DNA from 4 places in the Pedobacter sp. KBS0701 genome. Region 1 is predicted to be linked to each of the others. Evidence: riboswitches for the same ligand, from Rfam matches in the RefSeq annotation. Region 1 holds a riboswitch; each other region holds the start of a gene.

Evidence for each region. Region 1 has a riboswitch for S-adenosylmethionine ahead of metH (methionine synthase). Riboswitches for the same ligand answer to the same signal wherever they lie in the genome.
Region 2: linked by a shared signal. The riboswitch ahead of FFJ24_RS03850 (peroxiredoxin) and the one ahead of metH (methionine synthase) in region 1 are both predicted to bind S-adenosylmethionine.
Region 3: linked by a shared signal. The riboswitch ahead of FFJ24_RS11145 (SusC/RagA family TonB-linked outer membrane protein) and the one ahead of metH (methionine synthase) in region 1 are both predicted to bind S-adenosylmethionine.
Region 4: linked by a shared signal. The riboswitch ahead of FFJ24_RS07725 (O-acetylhomoserine aminocarboxypropyltransferase/cysteine synthase family protein) and the one ahead of metH (methionine synthase) in region 1 are both predicted to bind S-adenosylmethionine.

Annotation. Positions count from the first base shown of each region.
Region 1 covers NZ_CP042171.1:5,904,494-5,912,579, reverse strand. The annotation lists gene metH (methionine synthase) at 1-2,093, opposite strand, end outside; SAM riboswitch class I at 2,215-2,318, opposite strand; gene FFJ24_RS24035 (Bax inhibitor-1/YccA family protein) at 2,607-3,362, opposite strand; gene FFJ24_RS24030 (hypothetical protein) at 3,389-3,622, opposite strand; gene FFJ24_RS24025 (hypothetical protein) at 3,694-4,260, opposite strand; gene murQ (N-acetylmuramic acid 6-phosphate etherase) at 4,373-5,176, opposite strand; gene FFJ24_RS24015 (S41 family peptidase) at 5,367-6,974, shown strand; gene FFJ24_RS24010 (histidine decarboxylase) at 7,129-8,086, shown strand, end outside.
Region 2 covers NZ_CP042171.1:981,584-989,669, forward strand. The annotation lists tRNA gene FFJ24_RS03845 (tRNA-Cys) at 8-78, opposite strand; SAM riboswitch class I at 1,401-1,498, shown strand; gene FFJ24_RS03850 (peroxiredoxin) at 1,660-2,961, shown strand; gene FFJ24_RS03855 (peroxiredoxin) at 3,039-4,358, shown strand; gene FFJ24_RS03860 (YceI family protein) at 4,391-5,032, shown strand; gene FFJ24_RS03865 (cytochrome-c peroxidase) at 5,308-6,264, shown strand; gene FFJ24_RS03870 (TonB-dependent receptor) at 6,375-8,086, shown strand, end outside.
Region 3 covers NZ_CP042171.1:2,773,770-2,781,855, reverse strand. The annotation lists gene FFJ24_RS11150 (peroxiredoxin) at 1-539, opposite strand, end outside; SAM riboswitch class I at 677-783, shown strand; gene FFJ24_RS11145 (SusC/RagA family TonB-linked outer membrane protein) at 1,104-4,271, shown strand; gene FFJ24_RS11140 (SusD/RagB family nutrient-binding outer membrane lipoprotein) at 4,283-5,719, shown strand; gene FFJ24_RS11135 (YtxH domain-containing protein) at 5,901-6,101, opposite strand; gene FFJ24_RS11130 (MlaD family protein) at 6,404-7,357, opposite strand; gene FFJ24_RS11125 (N-acetylmuramoyl-L-alanine amidase) at 7,528-8,086, opposite strand, start outside.
Region 4 covers NZ_CP042171.1:1,945,895-1,953,980, forward strand. The annotation lists gene metX (homoserine O-acetyltransferase) at 133-1,191, opposite strand; gene FFJ24_RS07725 (O-acetylhomoserine aminocarboxypropyltransferase/cysteine synthase family protein) at 1,221-2,552, opposite strand; SAM riboswitch class I at 2,816-2,926, opposite strand; gene FFJ24_RS07730 (hypothetical protein) at 3,140-4,153, shown strand; gene FFJ24_RS07735 (PLP-dependent aspartate aminotransferase family protein) at 4,440-5,555, opposite strand; gene FFJ24_RS07740 (hypothetical protein) at 5,679-6,173, shown strand; gene mqnE (aminofutalosine synthase MqnE) at 6,574-7,767, shown strand; gene FFJ24_RS07750 (histidine phosphatase family protein) at 7,866-8,086, shown strand, end outside.

The DNA of each region.
Region 1 (8,086 bases):
TCCCCGACAATGTTCATTCCATCCATCAATGGCCCTTCAATTACCTGAATCGGGCGGGCATATTTTTGTCTGGCTTCTTCCACATCATCATCCAGGTATTCCACAATTCCCTTTACTAAAGAATGAGATAATCTTTCTTCAACAGAACCTTTTCTCCACTCTTCATCTTTAACCACCTCTTTACCTTTTGATTTTACGGTATCGGCATATTCTACCAAACGTTCTGTCGCATCTTCCCTTCGGTTCAAGAGTACGTCTTCTACCCTCTCTAATAGTTCTGGCGGAATTTCCTGATAGACCTCCAGCATCCCTGCGTTAACGATCCCCATATCTAAACCTGCCTGAATGGCGTGATAAAGAAATGCGGAGTGCATCGCTTCGCGAACAGTATTATTTCCCCTGAAAGAGAATGAGATGTTCGAAACCCCACCACTCACTTTGGCATAAGGCAGGTTTTCTTTGATCCAGCGGGTGGCATTTATAAAATCGACGGCATAATTATTATGCTCTTCCAATCCGGTTGCAACGGTTAAGATATTTGGATCGAAAATAATATCCTCTGGCGGGAAACCAATTTCGTGTACCAGAATATCATAACTCCTTTTACAGATTTCCTTTCTACGCTCGTAATTATCGGCCTGCCCCTGCTCATCAAAAGCCATTACCACAACAGCAGCACCATATTGCATAATTTTGCGGGCACTTTCGCGGAATTTATCTTCCCCTTCTTTTAAGGAAATCGAGTTTACAATTCCTTTTCCCTGCAAACATTTTAAGCCATTTTCGATAACCGACCATTTCGATGAATCGACCATGATAGGCAATTTGGCAATATCGGGTTCAGAGGCGATGAGGTTTAAAAATTTGGTCATTGCTGCTTCCGAATCCAACATCCCCTCATCCATGTTCACATCAATTACCTGTGCACCGCCTTCAACCTGTTGCAAAGCAACAGCTAATGCAGCTTCATAATCGCCACCCAAAATCAGTTTGGAGAATTTTGGAGATCCGGTAATATTGGTTCTTTCACCAATATTGACAAAAATACTATCCGGAGTGATGGTTACAGGTTCCAATCCGCTTAAACGCATATAAGGCTCGAGCACCGGAATTTTGCGGGGTTCAGCTTTTCTGGCATTTTTGGCAATGCAACCAATATGTTCCGGCGTAGTACCACAACAACCGCCCACAATATTCACAAAGCCAGAGGCAATAAAATCGTCAACCAAATGTGCGGTTTCGTGTGGTTGCTCATCATAAGCACCAAACTCATTTGGTAATCCTGCATTTGGATAGGCCGAAACGTAACAACCTGCTTTTGCAGCAAGCTCCTCAATATGCGGACGCATTTCTTTTGCACCTAAAGCACAGTTAAAACCGATACTTAATGGTTTTGCGTGCATTACAGAGTTCAGAAAAGCTTCGGCAGTTTGCCCCGAAAGTGTTCTGCCGGAAGCATCGGTAATAGTACCAGAAATCATGATCTCCAGTTTACGGCCAATTACCTCTTCGTATTTTTTTATGGCTACAATAGCCACTTTAGCATTTAAAGTATCGAAAATAGTTTCGATTAATAATACATCAGAACCACCATCTACCAAACCCCGTACCTGCTCATAATAAGCAGCTTCCAGTTCATCAAAATAAACCGCCCTAAAACCAGGGTCGTTTACATTCGGCGACATGGAAAGGGTACGGTTAGTTGGGCCAATAGCACCAGCCACAAAACACTTGCGACCGGGGTTTGCAGCCATAAATTCATTTACAGCTTCTTTTGCCACCCGTGCCCCTTCGAAACTCATTTCGTAAGAAAGGTCTTCCATCTGGTAATCGGCCATCGAAATGCGCTGGGTACTGAACGTATTGGTTTCGATGATATCGGCACCGGCCGCCAGGTATTCCAGGTGTATTGTTTTTATAATATCCGGACGTGTGATGTTGAGCAAATCGTTGTTGCCTTTTACATCACAGGGATGGTTTTTAAATCGCTCCCCTCTAAAATCTTCTTCGGTTAAGGTATATCGCTGAATCATGGTACCCATTGCACCATCAATCACCAAAATACGTTTCTCTAATTCTTCTCTTATACCCATTTGTTGTGTAAAATGTGGGATGGAAAATGGAAAATGGCAAGACACATCATACATCCTCCATTATACATTATTACATCCTAAAAGGCTTATCTAAAAAGTTGGTACGTGAATCGTAATCCTAAACTTATCTGTTTCCGCTATTTGCAGAATAGAATTTAGCACCTTGTAGGTTACAGGTTGCTAAGACTTCGTTGGGTCTAATCCCTCCGTCTTTCTTAATAAGCATACAAAAATGCAACAAAGCAACATCAATTCCAAAATTTATCGCCTTGCAACCAAATAAAATTACAAAGGCCACGCAAAACTGCGCAGCCTTAAGAATATTGTTCTGTTTTTAAAATCAGCAGACTACCTTTTTTCCATATTTTTTATTATACAAAATTACTATATACGCCAACCAAATTCCACCTACGGAACTTACAATATAGATATTTTCGGTTATAAAAGATTTAGTTATCGCCTGTATACAAGCGCCAATTAAGATGAAGCTAACAACTGCGACAAACTTATTCATTACTTTCTGCTTCCGAAAATGCGTAATAAGAAAAGGAAGATATTTAAGAAATCTAAGTATAAGGACAGTGCAGCTACAATAGCCATTTTTTTAGATTCAATCTGAAGAACCTGTTCGCCGCTAGCTTCGATCCCTTCGCCAATTCTTTTTATTTTTTGCACATCGTAAGCCGTTAATGCCGTAAATATGGCAATACCAATGAATGCCATAAACAAACTGAACTGTTCGCTTTGAACAAACATATTTATTACACTGGCAATCACTAAACCAATTACGCCAACCATTAAAATTGGCCCAAATTTACTTAGATCGATATTGGTTGTATAACCCATAAATGCCATAATTCCAAATATTCCGGCAGCTCCAGCAAAACAACTCACCACTGAGCCTGAAGTATAAGTTAACAAGATAAAACTTAAACTCACTCCAGTTAATACTGAATAAAGTACAAAAACGCCAATTAATGCTGGCAATGATAATCTGCTTAAACCGAATCCCATTAATAAAACCAATCCGAGTGGTGCAAACATCGCTATATAACCGAAAATCGACATGCTCACTTTTCCAGTTGAGGGATTAATATTTAAAAGGTATTGCATCAATTGCTCATTAGTACCAAATAAATACGCTGCCACTGTCGATAAACTTAACGCCACAAACATCCATAAGAAAACGTTGGCAAAGAATTTTTTAGAAACAGATCGTTCCTGAACGAAAACACTGTTGTCCTGATATTGATAATTTTGTTGTTCCATTTAATTTTTTGTGTATTTATTAGTTTTTATTTGAAATAAAGTCCGATTATCATTAATGCTAAAGCTATGAATAACCCAACAAACCATTTTATCATGTCTGTTTTTGTATTTGCCAAATCTTCTTTTGAGGCTAAATGTGCAGTTTTATCTACAACTGTTTTATCAACTTTAGACTCAATATAACTTGTTAAATTTTCGGCAACATCCTTATCTAGCTTTTCGCTTAAAAGTGCATATAACTGAGTTACTGAAATATTCATAATTATTAATGATTAAGCTTTGCCTTGTTAATCTCTTTCTTTAAATTATCTCGTAAGATAAAGATAATATTTTAGTTCAATCTTTTTGTCAACAGTTCTTCAACTTTTTTAAAGAATTGTAACGGTTTTAATGTACGCCATGGCAGATTATCAAATGCACCGCCAAAGTTAATGTAATAATCGATGCTATTATCGCGAAATTCGCTGATCACATGCTCCTGAAAATTTACCCCAACAATCCAGCCATCTTCTACTTCCTGAAACCATTCTTCGTAATAACTATCATCTGAAGCGTGAAAATTAAGTACATTTTCTCCTATCAGGATAAACTTATTAATGCCTTCGTCCATCATCAGCTCTAAAATATCGCGCTTCATCAGCATAATATCGTTGTTAATGGCATCGTTCCACTCGCCGATAAATTCGATAATGGCATAACTTCTGTCGTAGTCGGCATATAATACCTTCATGTACAGTGTATTCGAACCAAACTCATCCCATTGCGGATGCAATAAAAAGTTATAAATCTGCTTATCGAAGTAAAGTTCTGAATATTCGGTATTATAAAATGGCGAACGCTCATCTTCTGCCGAAATATAATCATCTCTCCACTGGTAATAAGGCTCAATTTCGTGCATATTTTCTAATTATTGAATGAGCGAGTTTTGAATGAGGGAATGATTAATGCTACTCTTACATGCTATCAATCACTAATTCTTTCATTCACTCAATCCATCCTTCTATCATTTCTTAGTGTCCTGCTTCCACGGCTCTACGTACACTTCCATAACGGTTCAGCAATTCGGCCGCCTCATCATAACCGATATTCAGTTCATCGGCAACCATTTGTGTACCTCTATCGACCAGTTTATGGTTAGTTAACTGCATATCGACCATTTTATTGCCAACTACACGTCCCAGCTGAACCATAACAGTAGTGCTTAACATATTTAATACCATTTTCTGCGCCGTACCGGATTTCATGCGGGTGGAGCCGGTAATAAATTCAGGGCCAACCACCACTTCAACCGGAAAATCCGATTCTGCAGCAATAGGTCCGCCTGCATTACAAACAATGCAGCCAGTTAAAATGCCATACTTACGTGCGGTGTTTAATCCACCGATTACATAAGGCGTAGTACCTGACGCCGCCAGACCAACCAAACAATCTTTCTCATTAATCCCAAATTCCTGAAGATCTTTCCAGGCTTGTCCGGCGTCATCTTCAGCAAATTCTACTGCTCTTCTAATGGCCGTATCTCCACCAGCAATAATTCCTACAACCCAATCAAAAGGAACACCGTAAGTAGGCGGGCACTCTGAAGCATCTACCACACCTAAACGACCACTTGTACCTGCACCGATGTAAAAGAGACGACCACCTCTTTTCATCCTTTCGGCAACGGCCGATGTTAATTTTTCGATCTGAGGCAAAGATTTTTCGACTGCAAAAGCTACAGTTTTATCTTCGTTATTAATGCCCTGCAAAACTTCCAACACCGACATCTGATCAATGTGGTTATAGTTAGATTCTTGCTCGGTAACTCTGTTCATAAATATAATTTTGATAAAATTCGGTAAATTCTTTTTAAATTCTACGCTAAAAAATCAAAAATATCGCTCACAAATTTCAATCATTCTATTCTTTGCGTTAATTAATGTTAAATATTATAAACAAAAGACATGAAAATGCAGTTAAAAAATATATCAACTCGCTAATTTTCATAAATTTGCAATAACGCCAATGAAAAAAAATACCCGTAACAACATACTGATCGCTGTAAGCTATTCTGTTATTTTAATAGCAGGTATGTTTTTGGGTATAAAATTCATTAAAGATCAAGGCTTTGGCGTTAAAAGAAGTCCTCAACTAGCCAATAACAGCGACGAAAAATTAAACGAAATCTTACACATCATCAACGGCAATTACGTTGATGATATCAATACCGATTCGCTTCAAAATTTACCTATCGATAGTGTTTTACACCAACTCGATCCACACAGTGTTTACTTGCCACCAACTGATGCGCAAGAGATGACTGATAACCTGGAAGGAAATTTTGAAGGTGTAGGCATAGAATATTACATGCTTAACGATACCATGATGGTTACCGGTGTGGTTAAAGATGGACCAGCATACCAGGCGGGAATTAAATTGGGCGATAAGATCCTGAGTATTGATACTGCAGTAGTAAGTGGCCGAAACCTACCCAAAGATCAACTTACAGGTCGTTTTAAAGGCAAATCCGGTACGGGCGTGAGTGTAGTGCTTTTACACCCGGGAGCGCCACAAAGTAACCGCATTATGGTTACCCGTGGTAAGGTAAACGTAAGCAGTATTGATGCGGCCTACATGATTAACAACGAAACTGGTTATGTTCGGATAAGTAAGTTTGGCGCCAATACGGATAACGATTTTTCTGCTGCAGCCAATAATCTTAAAGCAAAGGGCATGAAAAAACTGATTCTTGACCTGCGCGATAATGGAGGTGGTTATTTTACAGCGGCGACGGGCCTCGCCGATCAGTTTTTGGGCGAGAACAAACTCATTGTGTATACACAAGGCAAGCATGAGCCACGCACCGATTATTTTTCTACTGGTACCGGGTCTTTTCAAAATGGGAAGTTGGCTGTGCTGATTAATGAAAATACTGCTTCAGCAAGTGAAATTGTAGCAGGAGCCATCCAGGATTTAGGACGTGGGATTATCGTTGGCCGCCGCTCTTTTGGCAAAGGCCTGGTACAAGAGCAATTTGCTTTTGGCGATGGCTCTGCATTGAACTTAACCATTGCAAGATATTATACGCCATCCGGTCGGAGTATCCAAAAATCATACAAAAAAGGTTATGATGCTTATAAACATGAATTAGACGAACGGATGACGGATGGAGAGCTCACAGGAGACCGTACCTCTTTCCAGGATTCTATTGAGAAAACTGAAGGTGTAAATATTCAGCCTAACAAAAAAGTTAAACGAATTGGCGGGATCCAGCCAGATATATTTGTGAAATTAGATACAAATGGCTATAATAAGTTTTACAGTAATCTGGTAAGTAAGAAAATACTTTCTGACTACGTGTTTAATGTACTCACCAATAAGTACAGTGCCAGTTTTGTAGAACAGAATATCAATATCTTCACCATAAACGATAACGACTTTAAGGACTTCATCGGATTTCTTCAACGCAAAAACATAGCAATAGATCGTTTTCAACTGTACAATTCGAAAAATGTGATTTTAAATGACCTTAAAGCTTTGCTTTGTCGCTATTATCTGGGCGATGTTGGTTATTATAAGGCCGCAAACCAGACAGACAATGCGGTAAGACAAGCACTTCTTAACCTTCAATAGCCATATTTTATACTTTATTGAGGCTAAATCAAGCAGCTAAATAAATTTTAAATTTCGAAAAATCAGCATAAAACAACATAATATTTCAATTAAAAAACATTAACTAATACTATATTTTGTTTTGATTAATTTTGTCTTCAAATCATATCATATTATGGAAGCGAGGTTAGCAGCAAAAGATCAACGAGTATTGGACAACCTTTTAGAAAAGGTTAAGGAGCAAACCGATTTATTTTTAGGTTATCCGGTATCTAAAGATTTTGATTACCAGTCACTTTCTGATTTTTTAAAATACCCGATGAACAACCTGGGCGATCCTTTCGTTACTTCTACCTATGGCGTTGGCTCCCGGGAGCTGGAAAAAGAAGTAGTCCGGTTTTTTGCCGAACTTTTTCGCGCACCAGCTGATAATTGGTGGGGTTACGTTACGAATGGTGGCTCAGAGGGTAATCTCTATGGCTTGTACCTTGCCCGCGAGTTACACCCAAAGGGAATGGTTTATTATTCTGAAGCTACACATTATAGCGTGCAAAAGAACCTGCATTTACTCAATATGTCAAACATCGTTATCCGCACGCAAGACAACGGAGAAATCGATTACGAAGACCTTGAGCACACCATTAGAATGAACCGCCACATGCCTGTTATTATTATGGCCAATATTGGCACTACCATGACCGAGGCACGTGATGATGTGGCCAAAATTAAAGCCATCTTAAAAAAACTGGCTATCCAACACTATTATATCCACGCTGATGCGGCACTTTCTGGTACCTACAGCGCACTGATTGAACCAAGGCCAGCATTCGATTTTGAAGATGGTGCCGACAGCATTGCCATTAGCGGCCATAAGTTTTTCGGCTCGCCCATGCCTTGTGGGGTCGTGGTGGCCAAAAAATCGAACCGTGATCGGATTGCCCGTTCGGTTGCTTACATCGGAAGTGTTGACACCACTATTACGGGATCCAGAAATGGACATAGCCCTCTATTTTTATGGCATACCATTAAACGTTTGGGCATAGCGGGTTTAAAGAGCAGAGCCATACACAGCCTAGCAACTGCAGCTTATACTGAACAAAAACTTAAAGCGCTAGGTATTGCTGCATGGCGAA
Region 2 (8,086 bases), 1.4 Mb from region 1:
GTATTAGACGTCATGGACGGAATCGAACCGCCGTACTAGGTTTTGCAGACCTTTACCTAACCACTCGGCCACATGACTATATGATCTTTTCAAACAGCTTTAGATTCAATTTTGAAGAAGATTCAACAAAAGTATAAATTAATTACTATGAATTCTATAGAAATAGTAGTTAAATTTGGATTTTGTAATTATTAAAACCTTTTTAATCATTTAATTTGTTGATTTTTAGTTGTTTATATGTGAAATAAATTGTAGATAGATCCTGAAAAAATCCTATAACTATCAGATCAGGATGACGATCGCATTCTCAATTTGTCATCCTGAGTGCAACTAAGGATCTTTTAGCTGTTAACTTTTTTTAAAATAAAAGATTTGCTTCGCAGAGCCTCTGGGTTCTTCACTGCGTTCAGAATGACAGCAGCTTTGCGCCTTCCATTAGTGCCCTTTATAGTAAAGGGTGGAAAATGTAAAATGAATGATGGAATGAAAAGGCTCCATGCTCTTCGTGTTTTTCTCTTTATGACCTCTGTGGTAAAAAATGGAAGATGGGACAGGTTGACAATAAAACACAATCGCTCGCAATTTGTCATCCTGAGTGCAACTAAGGATCTTTTAGCTGTTAACTTTTTTTAAAATAAAAGATTTGCTTCGCAGAGCCTCTGGGTTCTTCACTGCGTTCAGAATGATAGCAGCTTTGCGCCTTCCCTTAGTGCCCTTTATGGTAAAGGGTGGAAAATGTAAAATGAATGATGGAATGAAAAGGCTCCATGCTCTTCGTGTTTTTCTCTTTATGACCTCTGTGGTAAAAAATGGAAGATGGGACAGGTTGACAATAAAACACAATCGCTCGCAATTTGTCATCCTGAGTGCAACGACGGATCTTACAGTTGACTTTAGTATTCTTAATAATTAAAGATTTGCTTCGCAGAGCCTCCGGGTTCTTCACTGCATTCAGAATAACAAACGCCTTGCCTAAATTAATGATTGCAAATTATATATCTGTAAATCAATTATTTACAGATAAAGTCTATAAAATCTATAGGAATACTTGTTTAAATTAATCAAAGTTTATACTTTTACAAAAAAATATAATAGTTCACTAGCAAATTTACGTTCAATATGAAACTCCGCAGACAACCTCGGCCATATTTTCTGATCAATTATTCAGATCAATATAACTGCTGTTGCCGCTAATATAAGCTAAGATACGGATCACCTGATAAAGGTTTTCATTCAGATATTCTTATTTAAAAATCCTGGTACCCCGGGGCCTTTTGATAGAATATTATGGTGGTCATGTATTTCAGTCAATAAGTTGCCGGGGTATCAGGAACCGCCTAACTAATCACCACCACTAGTTTAGGTTATTACTCTAATTAATTCACCACCATTAATTAGTTGATTTATACAGAAGAAGGGAGAGTCAGTACTCGTTGAACTTCTAGCAACTTTCCATAGGAAAAAGTGCTCAAACTGATCTAGCAATAGATTATAAATTAACCAATAACAAGTAAACTCACGTTTCCTGTTAGGGATTTCATTAAAAGCATAACAGTTGCTTAAACAGCCTGTATCCATGCTATATGGTTTTCTGTGGGAAAAATTATGCCTTGTTATTAAAAACTCTAAAACGATAGTGTTTAACTAATAATGATGATTATGAAAATGAAAATTTCCTCAAGAATTGCATGCTTAACCACCTCAGTCCTGTTATTGGGAGGTATTGCATCTGCCAGGGTGGCAAAACCATTCCCAAAAGAAGGGATTTGGAGGGGTGAGTTTAGTGTAAGCGAATCAAAAGTGCCCTTTAATTTCGAATTGAAAGGTAAAAGCCCTCAAACGGGTATCTTAACCTTAATTAATGGTTCCAGACGTGATGATTTCCATGTAGAGAGGCGTGGTGACGATTCCATCTATGTAAAAATGAATACTTACGATGCTGCTTTGGTGGCAAAAATAGAAACCGATGGAACATTATCAGGTGAATACCGCAGCCTGGTACCTGGTTTCAGGGGTAATTCACTTCCTTTTGTGGCAGAGCATGGAAAAAATTACCGCTTTGTAGCACCTGGAAAAGATATTGCTCCAAAACACAATATCTCTGGCAAGTGGGAAATCAAAACCTACACCAAAGAAGCCGTACCAGCCTCCATTGCTTTATTAAAGCAGAATGGAAATAAACTTACCGGAGTAATTATGACCGTGGTTGGCGATACCAGGGAACTGGAAGGCACCGTACAGGGCGATGAATTTGAATTATCTGGTTTTACCGGACCAAGTCCTTTTATTGTGAAAGGAAAAATAAATGACGATAATAGCATTACCGGAGAGCAGGGCTTTGGGATATATAAAAACCTGAAATTTGATGGCCAGCGCAACGAAAATGCCGAGCTTCCTGATCCTTACAAACTTACTTTTCTTAAAGAAGGTTATAAAAAACTTGATTTTACCTTTCCAGATTTAACAGGAAAAAATGTTTCCTTAACCGACGATAAATATAAAGGTAAGGTCGTAATTATTGAGACGATCGGTACCTGGTGTCCTAACTGCACCGATCAAACTGTTTTTCTTTCGCCATGGTTTAAAAAGAACCAAAAACGCGGGGTAGAAGCCATTGCAATTGGTTTCGAGCAAAAAGATGATCTTGAATATGCCAAATACACTTTAGGCAAACTGAAAGAGAAATATGGCATCACTTACGATATCCTGTTTGGTGGCATTGCCGATAAAAGAGTAGTGGCCGAAAAACTACCTGCGCTAAATAAATTCATTGCTTTTCCAACAACCATCATTATCGATAGAAAAGGCAATGTAAGGGAAATTTATACTGGTTACACCGGAACGGTAACTGGAAAATATTTTAACGATTACGAAACCAAATTCAATAAAGTGCTCGACGAGCTGATCGCAGAACCTGTACCCGAAAAACTGGCTTCAGCAGAAACACTAAAAAGTAAATAAACCAAACCAACTAAACTAAATATGGGGCTGCATCGTATTGCATCCCATATTTTAACCTACACTTAAAACTTTATAATATGAAAAACTACATGGCTAAAATGCAGGCGCTGGTTCTGGTATCGCTCATTTCTACAACAGCCTTTGCTGTAGATAAGGTAAATGAAGAGCCAAAAACGACCAAAAAATTTATAAAAGAAGGAATTTGGCGTGGTGTTTTTAAAGTTGCCGAAACAGAAGTGCCTTTTAATTTCGAACTGAAAGGTAAAGATGCAGCGCATGCCACCTTTACACTGCTAAACGGCACACGGAGAGACGATTTCCACATCAAATATTTGGGGCAGGATTCACTCTTTATCAAAATGAATACTTACGATGCAGCTTTGGTGGCCAAAATAGAAAGCGATGGCCGGATATCTGGTGAATATAGAAGCCTGGTGCCGGGTTTGCAGGGCAATGCTTTGCCCTTTACTGCAGAGCAAGGTAAATCTTATCGTTTTGTTGAGCCGGGAAAAGATGTTGCGCCTGTTGCCAACTTAACTGGTAAATGGGAGTTTAAGGGTTTTTCCAAAGAAGCCGTTCCAAACAAAGTTGCCATATTAAAACAAGAAGGAAATAAACTTACTGGTGTAATTATGCAGGTAACTGGCGATAGCCGTGAGCTGGAAGGTACCGTACAGGGAAATCAGTTTGTACTTTCTGGTTTTAGCGGACCAAGTCCTAAAATTTATAGGGGCACCATTAACGAAGACGGCACACTTTCAGGCGAAATTAGCCAGGGCATTTACGATAACTTAAAGTTTACCGGTGTAAAAGACAGTCAGGCAGAATTGCCAGATCCTTATAAACTAACACATTTAAAGGAAGGCGTTAAAAAACTTGCTTTTACTTTTCCTGATCTGAATGGGAAGCCTGTCTCATTAACTGATGATAAATATAAAGGCAAGGTTGTAATTGTAGAACTGGTGGGTACCTGGTGCCCAAACTGTACTGATCAAACTGTATTCCTTTCACCCTGGTTCAATAAGAACAGTAAAAGAGGTGTAGAAGCCATTGCTATTGGTTTCGAGCAAAAAGATGATCTTGAATATGGGAAATATACACTTGGTAAACTTCGCGATAAGTACAACATTAAATACGATATCCTATTCGGCGGATTGGCCGATAAAAGATTGGTTGCAGATAAACTTCCGGCATTGAACAAATTCATCGCTTATCCAACCACCATTATTATCGATAGAAAAGGAGAAGTACGCGAAATATATACGGGTTATACCGGAACCGTTACAGGTAAATATTACGATGATTACGAGAAAAAATTCAATAAAGTTCTGGATGAATTAATTGCAGAACCAGTACCCTCAGCAGCCTATTTTGAGGCACAATCCAATGGAAAATAGCTAAACCACCTAAATTAAATACCATATATATCATGTTACAGTATAAAACGATTGCACTTATTGCTACCACAGTTGTAGCTTCATCTTTCACAGCTTTAAACGGACCTAAGCCTAAACTAAAGGTAGCTACCGAAGTCATATCAACGAAACTGGTAAACTATAAAGTAAGCCCTGAACAAAGCAAACTCACCTGGCTAGCTAAAAAGGTAACTGGAGAACATTCAGGCACCATCAATGTAACTTCCGGATCGCTGGCTTTAGATAATAAAGTACTAAAAGGCGGTAGTTTCGAACTCGATACCAAAACCATTACAGTTACCGATCTTACCGATAAAGAAACCAATGCAAAGCTATTGGGACACTTAAAAAGCGACGATTTTTTTGCGGTAGAAAAATTTGGTAAAGCCACTTTCAACATCACATCGGTGCAAAGTACGGGTGCAGGAACTTATGATGTTAAAGGAAAGCTCACTATTAAAGGCATTACGAATGAAATCAGTTTTCCGGCAACAGTTAAACAAGATGGTAATAAAGTAATTGCCAATGCAAAAATTACGGTCGATAGAACCAGGTATGATATCAAATTCAGGTCTAAGAGTTTTTTCGAAAGCCTGGGCGATAAAGCTATTTACGATGATTTTGAGCTGAATGTACAGCTTGTAGCGAATAATTAAAATCTCTCTTGTTAAGGTTAGCGGAGAAAGGGAGGAAGTTTATTCTCCCTTCCGCTGGCTAAATCTGGTTGTCATTCTGAGTGCAACGAAGAATCTTTTATCGAACATGTATTGATTTCTGTGTTTCGTTAGGTTCCGTGTTTCATCGGCTAGGGATTCTTCACTGCGTTCAGAATGACAGTCAATATTATTTGAAATAGATCTCCACTCCGCGATGCTCCGGTCAAGATGACGACACTCTTTAGCATGACGATTCGATATTACCCAATAAACCAATGAAAAGAAGCAAACTCATAATTCCCCTAAGTCTTATCACATTAGTGATAGTGATGGCCGGATTTGGTGCAGACGATCCCACTGTAATTAACAGCAAGGAACGTTTAGGTGAAAAACTGTTTTTTGATCCGATCCTTTCTAAAGACAAAAGCATTAGTTGCGCCTCCTGCCATAAACCGGAGTTTGCTTTTGCAGATACTAGCGCAGTAAGTTTAGGCGTAGGGGGAACGAAAGGAACGCGTAATTCGCCATCAGTAACCAATCTTTCTGGCAGGCCAAGCCTCTTTTGGGATGGCAGAGCTACTTCATTGGAAGATCAGGCCTTGCAGCCCATCATCAATCCGGTAGAAATGAACCTGCCCATTGCCGATGCCATTGATCGCTTGCAAAAAGACAAGGATTATGCAGCCTTATTCCAGAAGATTTTTAATTCGCCGCCTACACAAAAGAATTTGCTACTGGCTATTGCTTCTTTCGAAAGAACATTAGAAACCGCAAACAGCCCTTACGATCGGTATATTAATGGTGATGATAAAGCCATATCCGAAAATGCAAAGCGAGGCAGGATGTTGTTTATCGGAAAGGCCAACTGTAACAATTGCCATTCTGGCGAAGATTTTACCGCCGATCGTTTTAAAGGAATTGGCTTATTTAACGAATTAGAGCTAAAAGATCAGGGTAGATTTGAGGTAACGCACAACCCTGAGCATAGAGGTCATTTTAAAATTCCTGGTTTAAGAAATGTTGGCCTAACGGCCCCATACATGCACAACGGGATGTTTAAAACGTTAAAAGAAGTGATCCAATATTACAATAACCCCGATGCGGTAATTAAAAACGGCAAAAACAGAGACCTTTCCCTAAGTAAACCATTGGGATTGAGCGAAACCGAAATAAACGATATTGAAGCCTTTTTACTGTCGCTAACCGATGATAGATTTCACAAACAAAAATGATTAAATAGGCATAGCCCAATCAAAAACCTTTAAAACTTAATTTTTAACACATTTTTTCCACTAAGAATAAGGTGGGTGGCCATTGGCATGTCTATTCCAAAATAAATAAAATGAAGATAAAACTACTTTTAATATTGCTGTTAACTACAGTTTATTCAAAATTATCTGCCCAGCAAAAAATTATCACGGGGGTGGTTGTTTCTGCAGAAGACAAATCGCCATTGCCCGGTGTGTCAGTAAAGATTAAGGGATTGGATGGTTCTACCGTTACCGATAAAGACGGTGCATTTAAGATTTCTACCAAGAACGGGCGATTTATCGAGGTTTCTTATATCGGTTATAAAACCGCTACCATCGAAATTGGATCATTTCCGAAATTGAACGTTTCGCTCGAACTGGCTGACAATACCTTGAGTGAACTGCAGATTGTTGGCTCACGGAATGCCAACCGGACAAAACTGAATTCACCTGTTCCTGTTGATGTGATTGATTTAAAAACACTTCAACAAAACTCTCCACAGGCCAGTGTAACGCAATTGCTTCAGTATGTATCGCCATCTTTCCACTCATCTGTTTCCGGTGGTGGCGATGCGGCATCAGCTACCTCTACTGTACAGCTGAAAGGTTTGGGGGTAGATCAGGTGTTGGTTTTGGTAAATGGTAAGAGAAGACATAAAAGTTCGAACATCAGTTGGGGTGGTTTGGGAAATGGTGCTACCGGATACGATCTGAATGCCATTCCGGTAGGTGCAATAGACCATATTGAGATTTTAAGAGATGGTGCGGCGGCACAATATGGATCAGATGCCATTGCAGGTGTAATTAATGTAGTATTAAAAAGCAATCCGGGTGAAATTACCGCAAGTACGATTGAAAGTATCCGCCGGAGGGGTGACGGATTAACCACCAGAACAAATGCCAATGTTGGTCTTAAGTTGGGCGCAAAAGGCTTTCTTAATATTACCGGTGAATATGCTACACAGGCGGTATCGCTTCCATCTGGAAATTATTCTGATGGAATATACATTGGCCCGGCTTACGGTGGGGGAGCGAATACTAGAGGTTTCGATCAGATTTATACCAAAGAAATTGATGATGCTATTATTGCCAGCCGGGGCATTGATCGCCACTTTTTTGATCAGCGCGGCTCAACAAATAAGTCAAAAGATGGTTTGTTATCATTTAATGCAGCCATTCCGTTGAAAGATGGTTTTGAAGTGTACTCATTTGGCGGTATCAGTCACCGCAATTCTCAGTTTACGGCTGTTTACCGCCTACCAGGATGGACAGAACGGAATAATACTTTTGTGTACCCGGATGGATTTTTGCCAGCAATGGACAATATCATTACCGACCAATCTTTTGCCGTAGGCGTAAAAGGAAAGGTAAGCGGATGGAATTTTGATGTTTCGAATGTGTATGGTAGAAATGCTTTTGACAATATTATCAGCAACACACTTAATGCCAGTTTAGGTCAAAAAACACCGCGGACTTTTAATGCAGGCAGTTATAACGCTTCACAGAATAGCGGAAGTTTAGACTTCTCCAGAAAATTCGATAAAGTGCTTAACGGATTAAACGTTGCTTTTGGCGGTCAGTACCGTGTAGAAACCTATCAGATTATTGCCGGAGAAGAGGGTTCTTATTCAAAAGCAGATTTAAGCCCCATTTACTCTATTGGCTATACTACAGGCGGAATCCCGTATTTTGTTGCTGCCGGAAGTACACCTTTAAACGGACTTTCTCCAGGTTCCCAGATCCATGCAGGTTTCAGGCCTTCCAACGAAGTGAATGTAAAACGTTCTATTTCGGCAGCTTATGC
Region 3 (8,086 bases), 3.1 Mb from region 1:
AGTTTGTTTCCTGTTTGCTTAAATAAACCTACTGTTTTTTCTTCCTTACCATTTGTCGATGTAAAAACCACATCATAACTTCCAGAATAGTCTGCTGTGGCAGGTTTATCAGTTTTGAAACGATAATTTTTTCGCTCGGCAATAATTATCAAAGGTTTGCCAGTTTTATCCTGTTTTCTTAATGCGCCGGTTAGTTGATCACCAACTATAGCAAATGCAAGTTCGTTATCAAACTGATCCAGTTTGACAAAAAGTGAATCGGCAGTTTGTTTTACCCGACCACCTTCGAAACTTTCTTCGGCATTGCGGAAATATAATTTCTGTTGACCGCTTTTTTCGTTGATTTCGAAATTAAAAGGGATTTCTAATCCTTCCTTTACTTTCGCTATACCACGCCAATGGCCCAGCGCAACAAATGCTTTTGCTTTTTTTTCTTTGATTGTTGCTTGTTGGCGATTGGCCAATACAGCCTGTTGTTGCGCAAAGGTTAAAGAGGTTGATATGGCCAGTATGGCGGTAAATATGGATTTTAGGTTCATCGGGACGTGTGTTAATCGACTAAATTAGTCGACAAATATACGGGCGGAATAACCAAATAAAAAATATTTCATTAAAAATCTATAAAAACTATAGGATAAATGGAATTAATTATACCTTTGCCCCAGTTATTTTAAAATACTTATCAAGAAAGGCGGAGGGAATGGCCCTGTGAAGCCTTAGCAACCATCTAATTTATAGAAATGGTGCTAATTCCATCCTGGATGAATCTGGGGTAGTTAAGTCAGTTGTTTGCATTATCCTTATCAAAATATATGGAGCACTTCTGATTTAAGGGGTGCTATTTTTTTGCCCTGACGCTGCTTTTGATAAGTAAATATGTTTTATAGAAAATCATTGAAATGAAAAAAACAGACGAGTTAAAATCCATTGATGCAAACCCTAATGCATATTTCCGAATGCGCACGCCCTGTTAAAATTGCTCCGTTTTAACAGGCCCATTTGATCTAACCACTCCATTTTATTTTTAATAAAACACGTTTATTAACTGTTTAGGAGTCGTTTTGCCCAGATTTTTATCTTTTAACTAATTTTTAAACATACACATGATCAAACTTTTTAAATCAATACCACTCATCTTACTGCTCTTTATTACGCAGCAGGTATTTGCTCAAAATGTCACCATTACCGGAACGGTAAAATCGGCGGATGGCGAAACACTGCCAGGCGTTTCTATTCTTATCAAAGAAACCAAACAAACCACTATTTCTGATGGTAAGGGCGTTTTTTCTATCAGTGCGCCTGATCAAGCCATTTTAGTATTTTCATACATTGGCTTCAAAACTCAGGAAATACAAATCAACAAAAATGCTGGCCCAATTTCGGTCATTCTTCAACCCAGCGATAATGCGCTTGACGAAGTGGTAGTAACGGCTCTTGGTATTTCAAGGGAGAAAAAATCTTTGGGTTATGCCGTTCAGGAATTGAAAGGAGACCGTGTAGCCGAAGCTAAAGAATCTAACCTGGTAAATGCATTGGCTGGAAAAATAGCTGGGGTTAGGGTAACGAACAGTCAGGGGAGTATGGGATCATCTCGCGTAGTCATCAGAGGAGAAACATCTATAGCCGGAAATAACCAGCCTTTATTTGTGGTTGATGGAATTCCGGTAGATAACTCGCAGTTGAATTCGGCTGGGGCCAGGGATTACGCCAATACCATTTCAGATATCAATCCGGAGGACATCGAATCGATGAGCGTCCTAAAAGGACCAAATGCAGCTGCATTATATGGCTCGAGGGCTGCAGCAGGGGTGATCCTCATTAAAACCAAAACAGGTAAATCGAAAAAAGGATTGGGCATTGCCATTAATTCAAACGCGGTTCTAGAAACTTTGCTCACCCTGCCGGTTTATCAAAATGCTTTTGGTCAGGGATCAGAAGGTAAGTTCAGTTATGTGGATGGCGCTGGTAAAGGTATTAATGATGGGGTAGATGAGAGCTGGGGACCAAAACTGGATGGTAGGTTAATTCCGCAGTTTTATTCCAAAGGGGTGCCTGTTCCGTTTGTAGCCCATCCGGATAACGTACGCGATTTCTTTCAAACGGGATATTCCTTAAATAATGGGGTATCTGTTGCAGATGCTGGCGAAAAATACGACTTCCGATTATCGTACAATAACCTGAAACAAGTAGGTATAGTACCAAACTCCGGACAGGGCAAAAATTCGTTTGTATTGAATACCACAGTAAAAGTAACACCTAAATTAACTTTAACCGCAAACGCAAATTACAGCAAACTTAATTCTGATAATTTACCAGGAACGGGTGGATCAAGATCAACCAGTACCATGTTGCAGTTTACCTGGTTCGGCCGTCAGGTTGATATTAACCAGCTAAAAAACTATTTGGATGAAAATGGAAAAACGTTTAACTGGAATAATAGCTATTACAGCAATCCATATTGGGTAGCTTACGAAAATACAGTTTCGCAGAACCGCAGTCGGATTATAGGTAGTTTAGCCCTTAATTATAAAATTATTGATGGCCTTGATTTCAATTTCAGATCGGGTACGGATTATTACAACGATAGGCGTAAAGTTAGAATCGCTTATGGTACGAACGGAACACCTTTTGGATCTTACACCGAAAGTGCCTTTACGGTAAGCGAGAATAATACCGACGCAACCTTAAACTTTAACAAACAGTTAAACGATGATTTTAGCTTAGAATTATTGGGTGGCGGTAACATCCGCAGGCAATATATTGAGCAGAATGATCAAAGTGCACCTAAACTGGCCATCGCCGGACTTTATACCCTTAAAAACTCTCGTGATCCCTTGATTTCATCCAATAATTTATCGCGTTTAAAATCATATAGCGTTTATGCATCAGGTCAGATCGGTTTCAGAAATTACCTTTTCGCCAACATCACGGCACGTAACGATTGGTCGTCTACTTTGCCTGCGCAGAACAGGTCTTATTTTTACCCGTCATTTAACGGAAGCTTTGTAGCAACCGAAGCATTTGACATTAAAAGTGAAGCACTTAATTATTTGAAAATACGTGGGGGCTGGTCTAAAGTAGGTAAAGATGCAGATCCTTATCGTTTGATCAATACTTACGCATTTAGTGCGCCATTTAACGCAAACCCTCAACTTACCACAAGTAATATCGACCTTAATCCTAACCTCAAACCAGAAACTACCACTTCAACAGAACTGGGCGTTGAGGCGGTGTTCTTTAACAAAAGGTTACGTTTCGATTTAAGTGCATACAATACCAATAGTTACAATCAGATTTTGGCTGCCGATGTAAGTCAAAGTACCGGATTTAGCTCAAAACTGCTTAATGCCGGAAAAATAAATAACAAGGGTATAGAAGCACAATTGGGCATCACCCCAGTCAAAAAAACTTTTACATGGGATATTGATTTCAATTTCGCTGCAAACAGGAGTAGGGTAATTGAACTCGATGCGGAGAAATTATTAACGAATTACATTGTAGCAACCAATTCAGCGCAGGTAATTGCTACCGTCGGACAACCTTATGGATCACTTTTCGGAACAGCCTTTTTAAGAGATGGCAATGGAAATATTATTGTAAATGCCACTGGTGCACCAGCTACAAACCCAACCAAACAGGTATTGGGAAAATATACACCAGATTGGATTGGCGGTGTGTACAATACCTTTACGTATAAAGGTATAAGTTTAGGCGTATTGGTTGATGCGAGTATTGGTGGTTCTATTTATAACGGTACTTATGCAACAGGTACTTATACTGGTGTTTTGGCTTCTACGCTTCCGGGAAGAGCAGCAGAATATGGTGGTATTTCTTACTATTATCCAGATAATAAAAAGGAAAATGGCACCGTAAGAGTAAACGGAACCGCTCCGGCAGGTGTAACGGTTTATGATGACGGAATTGTTTTTGATGGCGTAACCGCAGATGGCAAACGCAATGAAAAAGTTTTACCTGCCCAACAATATTATAAATCGTTTAGGAATATTGATGAAGCAAATATATTCGATGCCTCTTACGTTAAGCTTCGTGAAGTTAAGCTTAGTTACAATTTGCCGGCCAAATGGATTCGTCCCCTAAGTTTGCAAGGCGTTTCTGTATCACTTGTTGGTCGTAACCTTTGGATTATTCACCGCAATACAGTAGATATTGATCCCGAAGTAGCCTTTAATACGGGCAACGGACAGGGGTTGGAAAGCCTTTCTAACCCAAGTACTCGCAGTTACGGTATTAACCTGAATGTTAAATTTTAAATCTTACCATCATGAAAAATAAAAACCTATATATACTGGCCATTCTGGCAATTGCATTTTCATCTTGTAATAAAGAGCTCGATGAGGTGAATATTAATCCGAATGCTCCAGAAATTCCACAACCTGATTATTTACTTACGGGCACCACTAAAACTACAGCTGATGCATATTGGGGGGTAACCAATAATATGAACTCAAGCCTGCTTTTTGCACAACATTGGGCTAAAGTTCAGTATACGGAAGAAGATCGGTTTATCTTTTCGAACAGTAGCTTTAGCTCTTTATGGTCTACCGGATACGCACAAAGTATTGCTGGCTTTAATAAAATTATCGAGTTGGGCGATGCTCAAGGTAATCCAAATTATAAAGGTGTAGCCCTGGTACTGAGATCGTGGGTATTTTTATTGCTTACCGACGCTTACGGGGATGTACCATATACGCAGGCCGGAAAAATTAAACAGTTTGTTACACCAGTTTACGACAAGCAAAAGGATGTTTATTACGGTATTCTTAACGATTTAAAAACTGCTCAGGCAGCTTTAGATCCAGCTTCAGGAAAAGTTGTAAGCGGTGATCTGATTTATAGTGGTAATATTGCTTTATGGAAAAAGTTTGCCAATTCTTTACGTCTTCGTATCGCTTTACGCATTGCGGATAAAGAGCCGGCTAAGTCTAAACAGGTAATTGATGAAATATTTGCAGAAGGTGGCGCTTATATTAATAGCAAATCAGAGAATGCGCAATTGTTCTACAGTGATTCGCCACAGCAAAATCCGGTAGCTGCCTCATTCGAAACCAGAAATGATTACCGGATCAGCAAAACAATCGTAGATAAACTTTTTGCGCTTAATGATCCAAGACTGCCAGTTTATGCAAGCAAAACTGATAATGTAACACCTCAAACGTATGTAGGTATTCCGAATGGCTCAACAAATTCAGAAGCCAGTGCAATCGGTTTGGCAAATTCTTCCAGACCAGGAACTTATTTTTTAGCACCAAAAGCACCTGCTGTAATTTTTAGCTATGCCGAACTGCTTTTTGATAGGGCTGAAGCCGCTGCTAGAGGCTTTACTACAGAAAATGCAGCTGATCTATACAAACAGGCCATCAGGGCATCATTTGATCAATACAGTATAGGTGGAAGTGCTGTTGATGATTATATCAATCAGGCTGCGGTACAATATGATGCTGGTAATTATAAAAAAACAATCGGTGAACAAAAATGGATTGCTTTGTTTGGTCAAGGATTAGAAGCCTGGGCCGAGCAAAGAAGATTAGATTATCCGCAATTAACAGCGTCTGTTAATACGGTGTTGAATGGCAAAATTCCGGTACGTTTTATTTATCCTGGTTCTGAACAATCGTTAAACGGACAGAATTATAAAAATGCGGTAAGCAGCCAAGGTGCAGATTTATTAACCACTAAGCTTTGGTTTGATACTTTTTAGTGCTAATTCGTAAAAAAAAAGAGGAAGTGTCTTTAAATGCGGCAGGCTTTAAGATTCCCGTTTGCGCGGGAAAGACGATCGCTCTGTAACAAAAAACGTCCCGGTTTTAAATCGGGACGTTTTTTTTGAGTCAGAGAAATAGATATTTAGCCTCTTCAGGCTCTTTATTTCTACAAGGTATTCATCTCGCTAAATCTTCAGCGGCGTTACTCACCCTTGATTTCAGGTCTTCTGTATAACCTTTTGCTTTATCGGCCCACTGCGGTGCACGATCAAATAATTCGTCAACGATCGATTGTCCGGTAATTGGATCTTTTTTCGTGATATATTTTACGCCTGCGTACACTGCAGTGCCAATAATTGCTGTTCTTAAAATTCCCATGTTCTTTTCTTTTTTAAATAAACATTTTGATACTGTTAAAAGTTTTAGACAATTCTAAATAACTGTTGTTACAAATGCGCTTAGTTGACTTTGCATTAAACGTTCAATTTACCACCACAAAAGGACGGAGACCACAGGTAAATTAGAGATCCTGCGGTTTAAAAAAGAAAAATGACACGATGCAAAAAAAAGCGGATGAACAGGTCGTAAGATGTTCATCCGCTTTCTCCTTATAAATTATTTATGCCTGCTTTTCATTCGCCTCATTTACACTGTGAGGCTTTCGCATTTATAAAAATTAGTTACTTATCTTTTTTATTGCCACCACCAAATACAGAAAAGTGTACATAACGCTTAGGATTAGCTTTCAAATCGATCATTAATTCATCGAGATTTTTTGAAGCATTATTTAAATTCTGGTACATTTTATCGTCGTTTAGTAATAGTCCTAAACTACCTTTTCCATCTTTAATTCCAGAAATTACGCTTTGTAAATCGGCAATAGCATTGTTTGCATTATCTAAAGTCTGTTTAAAATTAGCAGCAGCAAACTTATCAGTAACTGTATTAATATTAGTTAAAATATCACTGATTTTTTGGTTATTGTTATTTAAGTTAGCAGTAATGCCTTCAACATTTTTAAAGATGGCTTCGATACGGGCGCTTTCCGACCCTACTAAACCGTCAACTTTTTTCGATGTTGTTTCTAACGAAGCCAATGTACCCGCAATGCTATTAAAGCTTTTATCAACGTTTTTCTGAAAGTTAGGGTTCAGGATAGAATTAACACTACTTAAAATAGAGTCCATTTTACCGATGATTAATTCCGCTTTCTTTTGAACGGGCTGTACCTGCTCCATTAAACCTTTTTCTACATTAGCGTTTAAGGTAAAACCATCCTCTGCCATTTTTTTAGAGTTACCTAACGACATTACAATAGCCTTACTACCCAAAAGATCTGTACCTTCTAAGCGCGCAATACTGTTTTCGGGAATTTCGTACTTGCTGTTTACACTTAATGTAGCAATGATACTGCCATCTCCCTGTAGCTCCAATTTGGCCACGCGGCCAATTTGATAACCATTAATGAGGATAGGTTTTGATACAGTCAAACCGTCAACCCTGGTATATTTTGCATATAATGTAGTTTCACTTGAGAAAATTGAATTTCCTTTTAAAAAATTATATCCAATTATTAATAAAGCAATGGCAAATGCAGCTAAAATACCTACTTTGGTTTCGTTCTTAATCTTCATGAGTGTTTTATTTAATGGCTACAAGTGCTGAAGTATTTTTTCTTCACTTGTTAGAGCGTCATATTTTTTTATTGTGCTAAACCCTATAAATACATAAAGGAGGCACTATTTGTTTGGTATCCGATTTATATTTTTTTCAAAGTTAAAATAACTATCATTTATAATGCCACTTATTTAACTTCAATATTTTTTTTGTATGTTTTTATTGCTTCCAAAATAGAATTGGCGATCTCGTTCTGTCCATTCTGCGAATTAATATATTTTTCTTCTTCTGTATTTGAGATAAAACCTACTTCTGTTAAAACTGCAGGCATACCACAACGTTGCAATACCAAAACGCCCTGTTCTTTAACACCACGGCTAAAACGTTCATCCCGTTTGATATAACTGTTCTGTATTAGTTTGGCAAATCTAATACTTTTGTCTCGAAAGGTATTTTTTAAAAGCGATAAAAGAATAAAACTACTCGGGTTACCTGGATCGTAACCATCGTACTTACTTTTGTAGTTCTTTTCCAGTTTAATATCGGCATTCTCACGTATGGCCGCATCTTGTTCCTTTAACCGGTGCGATCCTGCAACCAATGTTTCTACTCCTTTGATATGTTTATTACCCGGAGGCATTGAATTACAATGTACAGATATAAAAAGATCTGCATTAGCTTCATTCGCTATTTCCGCCCGTTTATATAAATCAACATCTATATCTGTTTTACGCGTGAAAATTACT
Region 4 (8,086 bases), 2.4 Mb from region 1:
TGTTATAAAGTGATTATACAGACAGGTGTATTACACCGATATAGCTGTTCTTATTTTTGTAATTTGTTTTAAATTTTGTGTTGGCATCCAGTTAATCACCTTCCACCTTTGTACCCTCAACCTTCCACCTATCTAAGCGGTATGCTGTAATCTGATGATTTTTTTATTCCGGCTTTCCTTAATAAAGTTTCCGATTACATTAGTGAGGGCATCTGTTTCGATCAAAAATCCATCGTGACCATAATCTGAATGCAAAGCACTAAATTCTGCTCCCGGAATATGATCGGCCAGGTATTTTTGCTCTGATAAAGGAAACAAAACATCATTTTCTATCCCGATTACTAAAGTATTTGCCGTAATTAGTTTTAGTGCATCTGCAATACTTTTGCGGTTACGGCCCACATTGTGGCTATCCATTGCTTTGGTTAAATAATAATAACTGTAAGCGTTAAAGCGGTTGATCAGCTTTTCTCCCTGATAGTTCTGATAAGAAGACGATCTGAAATTGTCTGTCTTATCGTTTACACTTTCTAACTGTGTACTGCCGTAAGCACTGTAGGTTCTATAACTTAAAAGTGCAATGCTTCGGGCTGTTTTTAAACCCTTGCTGCCACCGTTTGGTTGGTTGGCATAAAAAGTTCTGTCTGTTGTGATGGCTAAACGCTGGCTTTCGTTAAACGCAATTCCCCATGGAGAATGCGCAGCATTAGTCGCAATTAAGATCAGGTTTTCAATTTTATTAGGTTCCGAAATGCTCCATTCCACAGCCTGTTGCCCACCTAAAGAACCACCGATTAATAATTTAATATAATCAATACCTAAATGTGAAGCCAATAACTGATGTGCCGATACTAAATCCCGGATAGTAAATTGTGGAAACGAAAGATAATAAGGCAAGCCCGTTACCGGATTGGTACTTAACGGGTTGGTACTGCCATAATGAGAGCCTAAAACATTTGCACAGACAATATAATGCTCTTCCGGATTGAACAAAGCATTTTGACCGAACAAACCTTCCCACCATTCAAAAACATCAGCATTGGCAGTAAGTGCATGGCAAACCCAAATTACATTATCTTTATTTGCATTTAATTTGCCATAAGTTTGATAAGCAACTTGCAGGTTACGGATTTTTTTTCCGCTCTCTAATTTGAACTGTTTATTATAATTATATGTTGATGCTGTACTCATTGTTTATTGTATTCGGAAAATGAACGGGCTTAGGCTGATAAACTCTCTGTAGGGATCTGAACATTTATAGATGCAAAAGCCTGCTCGAAATCGGCCTTAATATCATCGATGTGTTCAATACCGACTGAAACCCGTAATGCGTTTGGCTTTACACCTGCAGCCAATTGCTCCGCTTCACTCAATTGTTGGTGTGTGGTTGCCGACGGTTGGATAATCAACGTTTTGGCATCGCCCACGTTTGCGAGATGCGAAACCAGTTTTAAATTATCAATAACCTGTGTGGCATTTTCTTTACTTCCTTTTAATTCGAAAGATAGAACCGCGCCGAAACCGTTACTTAAATATTTTTTTGCCAGGCTATTGTATTTGCTGCTCGCTAATCCTGGATATTGTACTTCCTGAACCAATGGATGGTTTTCTAACCAGGTGGCCAGTTCTAAAGCATTATCAACATGGCGTTGAACGCGGAGTGATAAGGTTTCCAATCCTTGTAATAAAAGAAACGAATTGAAAGGTGATAAGGCAGGCCCTAAATCTCTTAGTCCTTCTACGCGCGCCCGGATAATAAACTGAATATTGCCAAATGGTCCACCGATGCCAAAAACATCACTGAAAACCAACCCGTGATAGCCTGCTGATGGCTCAGAGAACTGAGGGAATTTTCCATTGCCCCAATTGTAGTTTCCACCATCGATGATCACACCACCAATACTCGTTCCATGGCCACCAATCCATTTCGTTGCAGATTCTACCACAATATTGGCTCCGTGTTCCAATGGTTTAAATAAATAACCGCCTGCGCCAAAAGTATTGTCAACCACTAATGGAAGATCATATTTTTTAGCAATTGCAGCAATTTTCTCAAAATCTGGCACACTAAAAGCAGGATTGCCAATGGTTTCCAGGTAAATTGCCTTAGTTTTATCTGTTATTTTAGCTTCAAATTCTTCAGGTACATCTGGATTTGCAAAATCAACATGGATACCCAAACGTTTAAAAGCAACTTTAAACTGGTTATAAGTTCCACCATAAATATGAGTAGAAGAAACAATGCTGTCGCCAGCTTCTAAGATATTATTTAGGGCAATAAACTGAGCGGCCTGTCCTGATGCTACTGCTAAAGCCGCTACACCACCTTCTAAAGCTGCAATTCTTTTTTCGAAAACATCATTGGTAGGATTCATGATCCTAGTGTAAATGTTGCCAAACTCTTTTAAGGCAAATAAATTAGCTCCATGTTCGGCGCTGTTAAATCCGTAAGAAGTGGTTTGGTAAATCGGCACAGCCCTCGAACCTGTTGTGGGATCTATTTCCTGGCCAGCGTGTAATTGTAAAGTTTCAAATTTATATGATGTTGACATGATTACTATTTTATTTTGTTGAACGATTAGATATGGTGGTTTAGGTTGATCCTAAAACCTGGCAGGGCGTATCCCGATGTTCGGGACCTTCCAGTTTGAAAGAAACAAAAAAGGAAGATTTTTTAAACTAATGTATGCAACAGCACATACAAATAACCGCACGCATATTGCAACAAGTAAAAGAAACAGAGTATTGTTCTGCATTTTTAAGGTTTGCATTGGGTTCGCTTAGCGATTGAAGATTTAATGTTTTCATCAGTTCTAATTTATATCACCAGATAACACCATGCTATCCGGTCAGGAATTGGCACCTTCTCTTTCTGAGGGTTGCCAGTGGGTCATCGAGCCAGTCTCTCGCCACTTCTTTATAAATCAACCCGTGAAGATTGACTTTTATTTAGCTTTCCACCAAATAATATTTCAAATGTCTTAATTAAATTTTAATTCACAAAATAAAATTTTGATTTTAAATTAACTATCTAAAAATGAACTCGTTATTTTTATGCTGATTTTGCCATTTAAAATTTTTAATATAAAATTAACGCTTAATATTTTAAGTTTGTGCATCCTATCTAAATCGTAACTTTATGAAAAACACAAAATCACTATGTTTAGGACTGTTATTTATTGTAACGGGTTTAAACAATGCCAGCGCTCAATTTGGAGGCTTAAAAGATAAATTATTAAAAGTAGGCACAGCACAGGGTGCTAAAGCCCTGGGGGTAGACAGGTTTTTAAAACAACCCGCCGCTATTACTACTAGTTTTGAAGATGTAAACAGGGAAGGTGAAAAAATGCCCGACTTTGTTAATCCTTCAAAATTAAAAGCACAGCCTTTATATTTATTGCCCAAAAACCCTGAGGGTGGTTTTGTACTTTGCGAAGGATTGTACGAAATGACGAATAAAAGCTATTGTTTAAAAGCCGGAACATTTGCCCCTTCAAAAGGAGATGGTTACATGTTTGCACCGGTTTTAGGCCCGAAAGAAGAAATTGTGGTTTCTATTTTGAAAAGTGCAGAAAAACATCCTGAAGTAGAACAGCACGATATACAAGCGCTACTTTGGACAATTATTGCCAGAACAAAATTTGCCGATTACAACGGACAGGTTAAAGTAACTGCCCTTAAACTATTAACACCTAAACAGCTTACACAATTAGAAGGTGGCGCCCTGGGCATTTTGCCTTTCGATGTCATGGAAAAAGCTAAAGATCAATTGCCATCTGGCGTGAGGGCAGTTTTTGAGGCAGAAAATAATATCCGCCAATTGGTATCCTCTGGTAACTATACTTATGCTGATATGGAGAAATATGCTATAATAGCAGGGATGGCCCCGCCAAGAAGCGATGTGCCAAGTGGCATCTGGACGAAACATCCTGATGGTTATTATGTGCGTTATTTTCCTTCAGGATATTCGATTACCAAAGTGCAGGTATATGTACCAAAAGAATTGTTAGCTAACGGAAATAAATTGGTTTATGATGCAGCAGGAGATATTGCTTGTCCAGCCAATACAGGCTCGCAACGTTTGGCGCAAACTAATGAGCCATTGGAGGCTAACTATTCGTTAAAGTTGACCACGATTTGTAATTCTAAGTAGGTTTTGGAAAATTAGGGTTCTGTAATCCTTATGCGATTGCAGTCCCGCTTTACGCTTTATCTTTTTGGCTACCCTTCGACTTCGCTCAGGGTGACAGCCAAAAAGGATATCGCTGCAATCGGGTTTAGCAACAGAGGTTCAAAATAACTATAAGAGGCTTTCTCATAATATTGTTGTCATCCTGAGCTTGTCGAAGGACCTGTTTTAAATATCTTACAAGGCGTTTCGACAGGCTCAACGTGACAAATTCAATTGAATTACAATTTATTATACAGCTTCTATTTTTTTAACCCAGCGCCTGCGCTAAATCGGCAATAATATCATCTACATGTTCCAGTCCTACTGAAATGCGGAGCAAGTTTTTAGGCGTTTTACTATCCGGCCCCTCAACTGAATAACGGTGTTCAATCAAACTCTCTACACCACCTAAACTCGTTGCCTGTGCAAATAGTTGGACTTTATTTACCACTTTATGAGCAGCTTCTGCATCGCCCTTAACTAAAAACGACATCATTCCGCTGAAATCTTTCATCTGTTTTCTGGCAATTTCATGCTGTGGGTGACTCTCCAACCCAGGATAAAAAACGGCTTCAACATGAGGATGTCCGTTTAAATAGCGGGCTACTTTTTTTCCATTTTCACAATGGCCCTTCATGCGGTAGGCCAGGGTTTTAATGCTACGCGTTAATAAAAAGCAATCGAAAGGAGAGGGTACTGCACCGCCTGTTTGCTGTATATTTTTGATACGTTCCCATAATTCATCTTTTTTTGCCGTTACTAATATCCCGCCGAGCACATCACTATGACCACCTATGTATTTGGTACTGCTGTGCATGACCATATCGGCGCCCAACAAAATCGGATTTTGTAAAATTGGAGAAGCAAAGGTGCTGTCGCAAACCAGGGTGATATTTTTTGCTTTAGCTATTTTGGCAATCTCTTCAATATCGGTAACCTTTAATAATGGATTTGATGGCGTTTCGATCCAGATCAGTTTGGTATTAGGCTTAATGCTCGATTGTATCAGATTTAAATCGGTTTGATCAACAAAATCAAATTCCAAACTTTCATTAAAAATGGTCAGCAGCTGTTTTTTAATTCCCCAGTACATGTCATCCGGAGCTATAATATGGCTACCCGGTTTTAAAGCCTGGAACATCGCTAATCCGCAGGTATTACCCGAAGAAAAAGCAGCAGCATCTTCGCCATATTCTAATTTGGCTACAGTGTTTTCTAAAGCAGACCGGTTTGGATTGCTTACCCTGCTATACATGTGCCCACCGGGATAACCACCATCTTCGCCGCGAAAAAAAGTGGTAGACAGATTAATCGGCAGTGTAACATCACCGGTAGCGATCTTTACGAGATTAGAAGCGTGAATAGCAAGGGTTTCGGGTTTCATAATAATTGATTTTGATCGAAATGATTTCGGGAAGCAATTTAATAATTTGGCGCTAATTTAAGGTTCGTAATGGTTTTGGCAAGATTTATGTAACAAGTTTGTCGAAATTTAATTAAACAAAAAATGAAAAGATTATTTATAGCTATCGCAATAGCATGTTCTACTTTAGTAATGTTACAAAGTTGTAATACTGCAAAAAGAGTAACTGCAGGTGTAACAGGTAGCAGAGGTACAGTTGTTCGCGAATGGGTGGTGAGTAATGTAGCTTTAGAAGGATTGCCTGATGGCGCTGTTCAGGGATTATTTGGAGAGAAATCTTACAAATGTTTCCAGGGAAGTACATGGAACTTAACCAATAGTGGTAATGGTTCTTATACCTTACCAGCATCAAGCGCTTGTGGTTCGGTAATGCAGACTATTTTCTGGTCAGCTGCACCTAAAGACCAGACTTTCCAGTTCAAAAAAATATTTGAAGGTGATAAGGCTAAAAACGTAACAGAAGGTTACCGTTTGGTGTTAACTGATCTTTCCAGTACACAAATGATCTTGAAATCGCCAATTGAATTTGGTGGTAAAACTGCTAACATCGTTTTAACGTTTGTACCTGCAGCAAGATAATATCTAATACTGAAAAACATACCCTAGAGCACTTCTGAAAAGAGGTGCTTTTTTTTATATCAATAATTAACTGCAGCTGAATTGATTACATCAAAAACTTTCCTGTAATAGTTTGAGATAGCTTTGTCACGCTGAGCGGAGTCGAAGCGCTTTACTTGTCAATTACAACAAAACAAAATTTAGTCCATTTATTTCATGCGCCTGGTTAGATCTCTCTATTCCACTGCGTTTCGGTCGAGATGACGAAGTTAGTTAGTTTTTATAAAAGTATTAAATCTGTGTTTATCCATGTTCATCTGTGGTTAATTAACATGCCCAACATTCAAAAATCACGGTTTGTTACAAGAAAATGATTTTCAAATCGCCTCATTATTGTATTTTTGTTCAAAATAAATCAGGAATGAATACAACTGAACAAGTTGAAAAAATATTAGCTGATACCAATTTATCAACTGAATTACAAAACATAGCACACAAAGTTCTTTACGGACAGCGGATTACATTTGATGAAGGTGTGCATCTTTACGAACATGCGGAACTAGGTTACCTGGGTGTCCTCGCAAATTACATCCGTGAGAAAAAACACGGTGATAAAACTTATTTCAATCGTAATTTCCACTTAGAACCAACCAATCTTTGTGTTTACGACTGCAAATTTTGCTCGTACTCGCGTTTAATCAAACAAAAAGAAGAAGGCTGGGCTTTAACGATGGAGCAAATGCTTGATATCGTCAAAAAATACGATGGTGAACCGGTAACGGAAGTACATATTGTTGGGGGCGTACTTCCACAGTATGATGTAGCTTTTTATTCAGCATTATTCACAGCCATTAAGCAACACCGTCCTGATCTGCATGTAAAAGCATTAACACCTGTAGAGTACCACTATATTTTCAAAAAAGCTAAAATCGATTACGCAACAGGTATGCGTTTGATGAAGGAGGCCGGATTGGAATCGATACCAGGTGGTGGGGCAGAGATTTTTCACCCGGAAATCAGGGAGCAGATTGCCAAAGATAAATGTACCGGTCAGCAATGGTTGGATATACATGAAGAATGGCACAAACTAGACATGCGTAGTAATGCGACCATGCTTTATGGACATATCGAAAAATACTGGCACCGCGTAGATCACATGGAAAAACTTCGTGAACTGCAGGACCGTACAGGTGGTTTCCAGACTTTTATTCCATTAAAATTCAGAAATCAGCATAACCAGATGAGTAATGTACCCGAATCATCGGTAATTGAAGATTTAAGAAATTACGCCATTGCCCGTATTTATATGGATAACTTCGATCACATTAAAGCTTATTGGGCGATGATCAGTCGCGAAACTGCTCAGTTATCTTTAAATTACGGTGTGGATGATATCGACGGTACTTTGGATGATACTACAAAAATATATTCTATGGCCGGCGCAGAAGAACAAACACCAGCAATGAGCACTAAAGAACTGGTTAATCTGATTAAACAGGTAGGCAGAAAAGCAATAGAACGAGATACTTTATATAACGTGGTTACGGATTTTGAAAATGTTGTTTTCGAAGAAGAGAAAAAACCCCAGTATTATAAATTACCAGTGGTGAATTAATGATTGAATTAGAGAATGACTGAATGAGTGAATGAGTATATTGAGCGTTAAATTTAACATTCAATCACTCAAAAATCCCTCATTCAATAATTAATTAGATGAAAGAAATATACATCATACGCCACGGCGAAACGGAACTTAACAGACAAGGCATAGTACAGGGCAGAGGTATAAATTCTGACTTAAATGATTTAGGAAGGGCACAGGCAGAAGCTTTTTATCAAAAATATAAGGAGATTCCTTTTGATAAGATTTACACCTCTGATTTAAAGCGTACCTGGCAAACCGTTCAAAAGTTTATAGATGCTAAATTACCCTG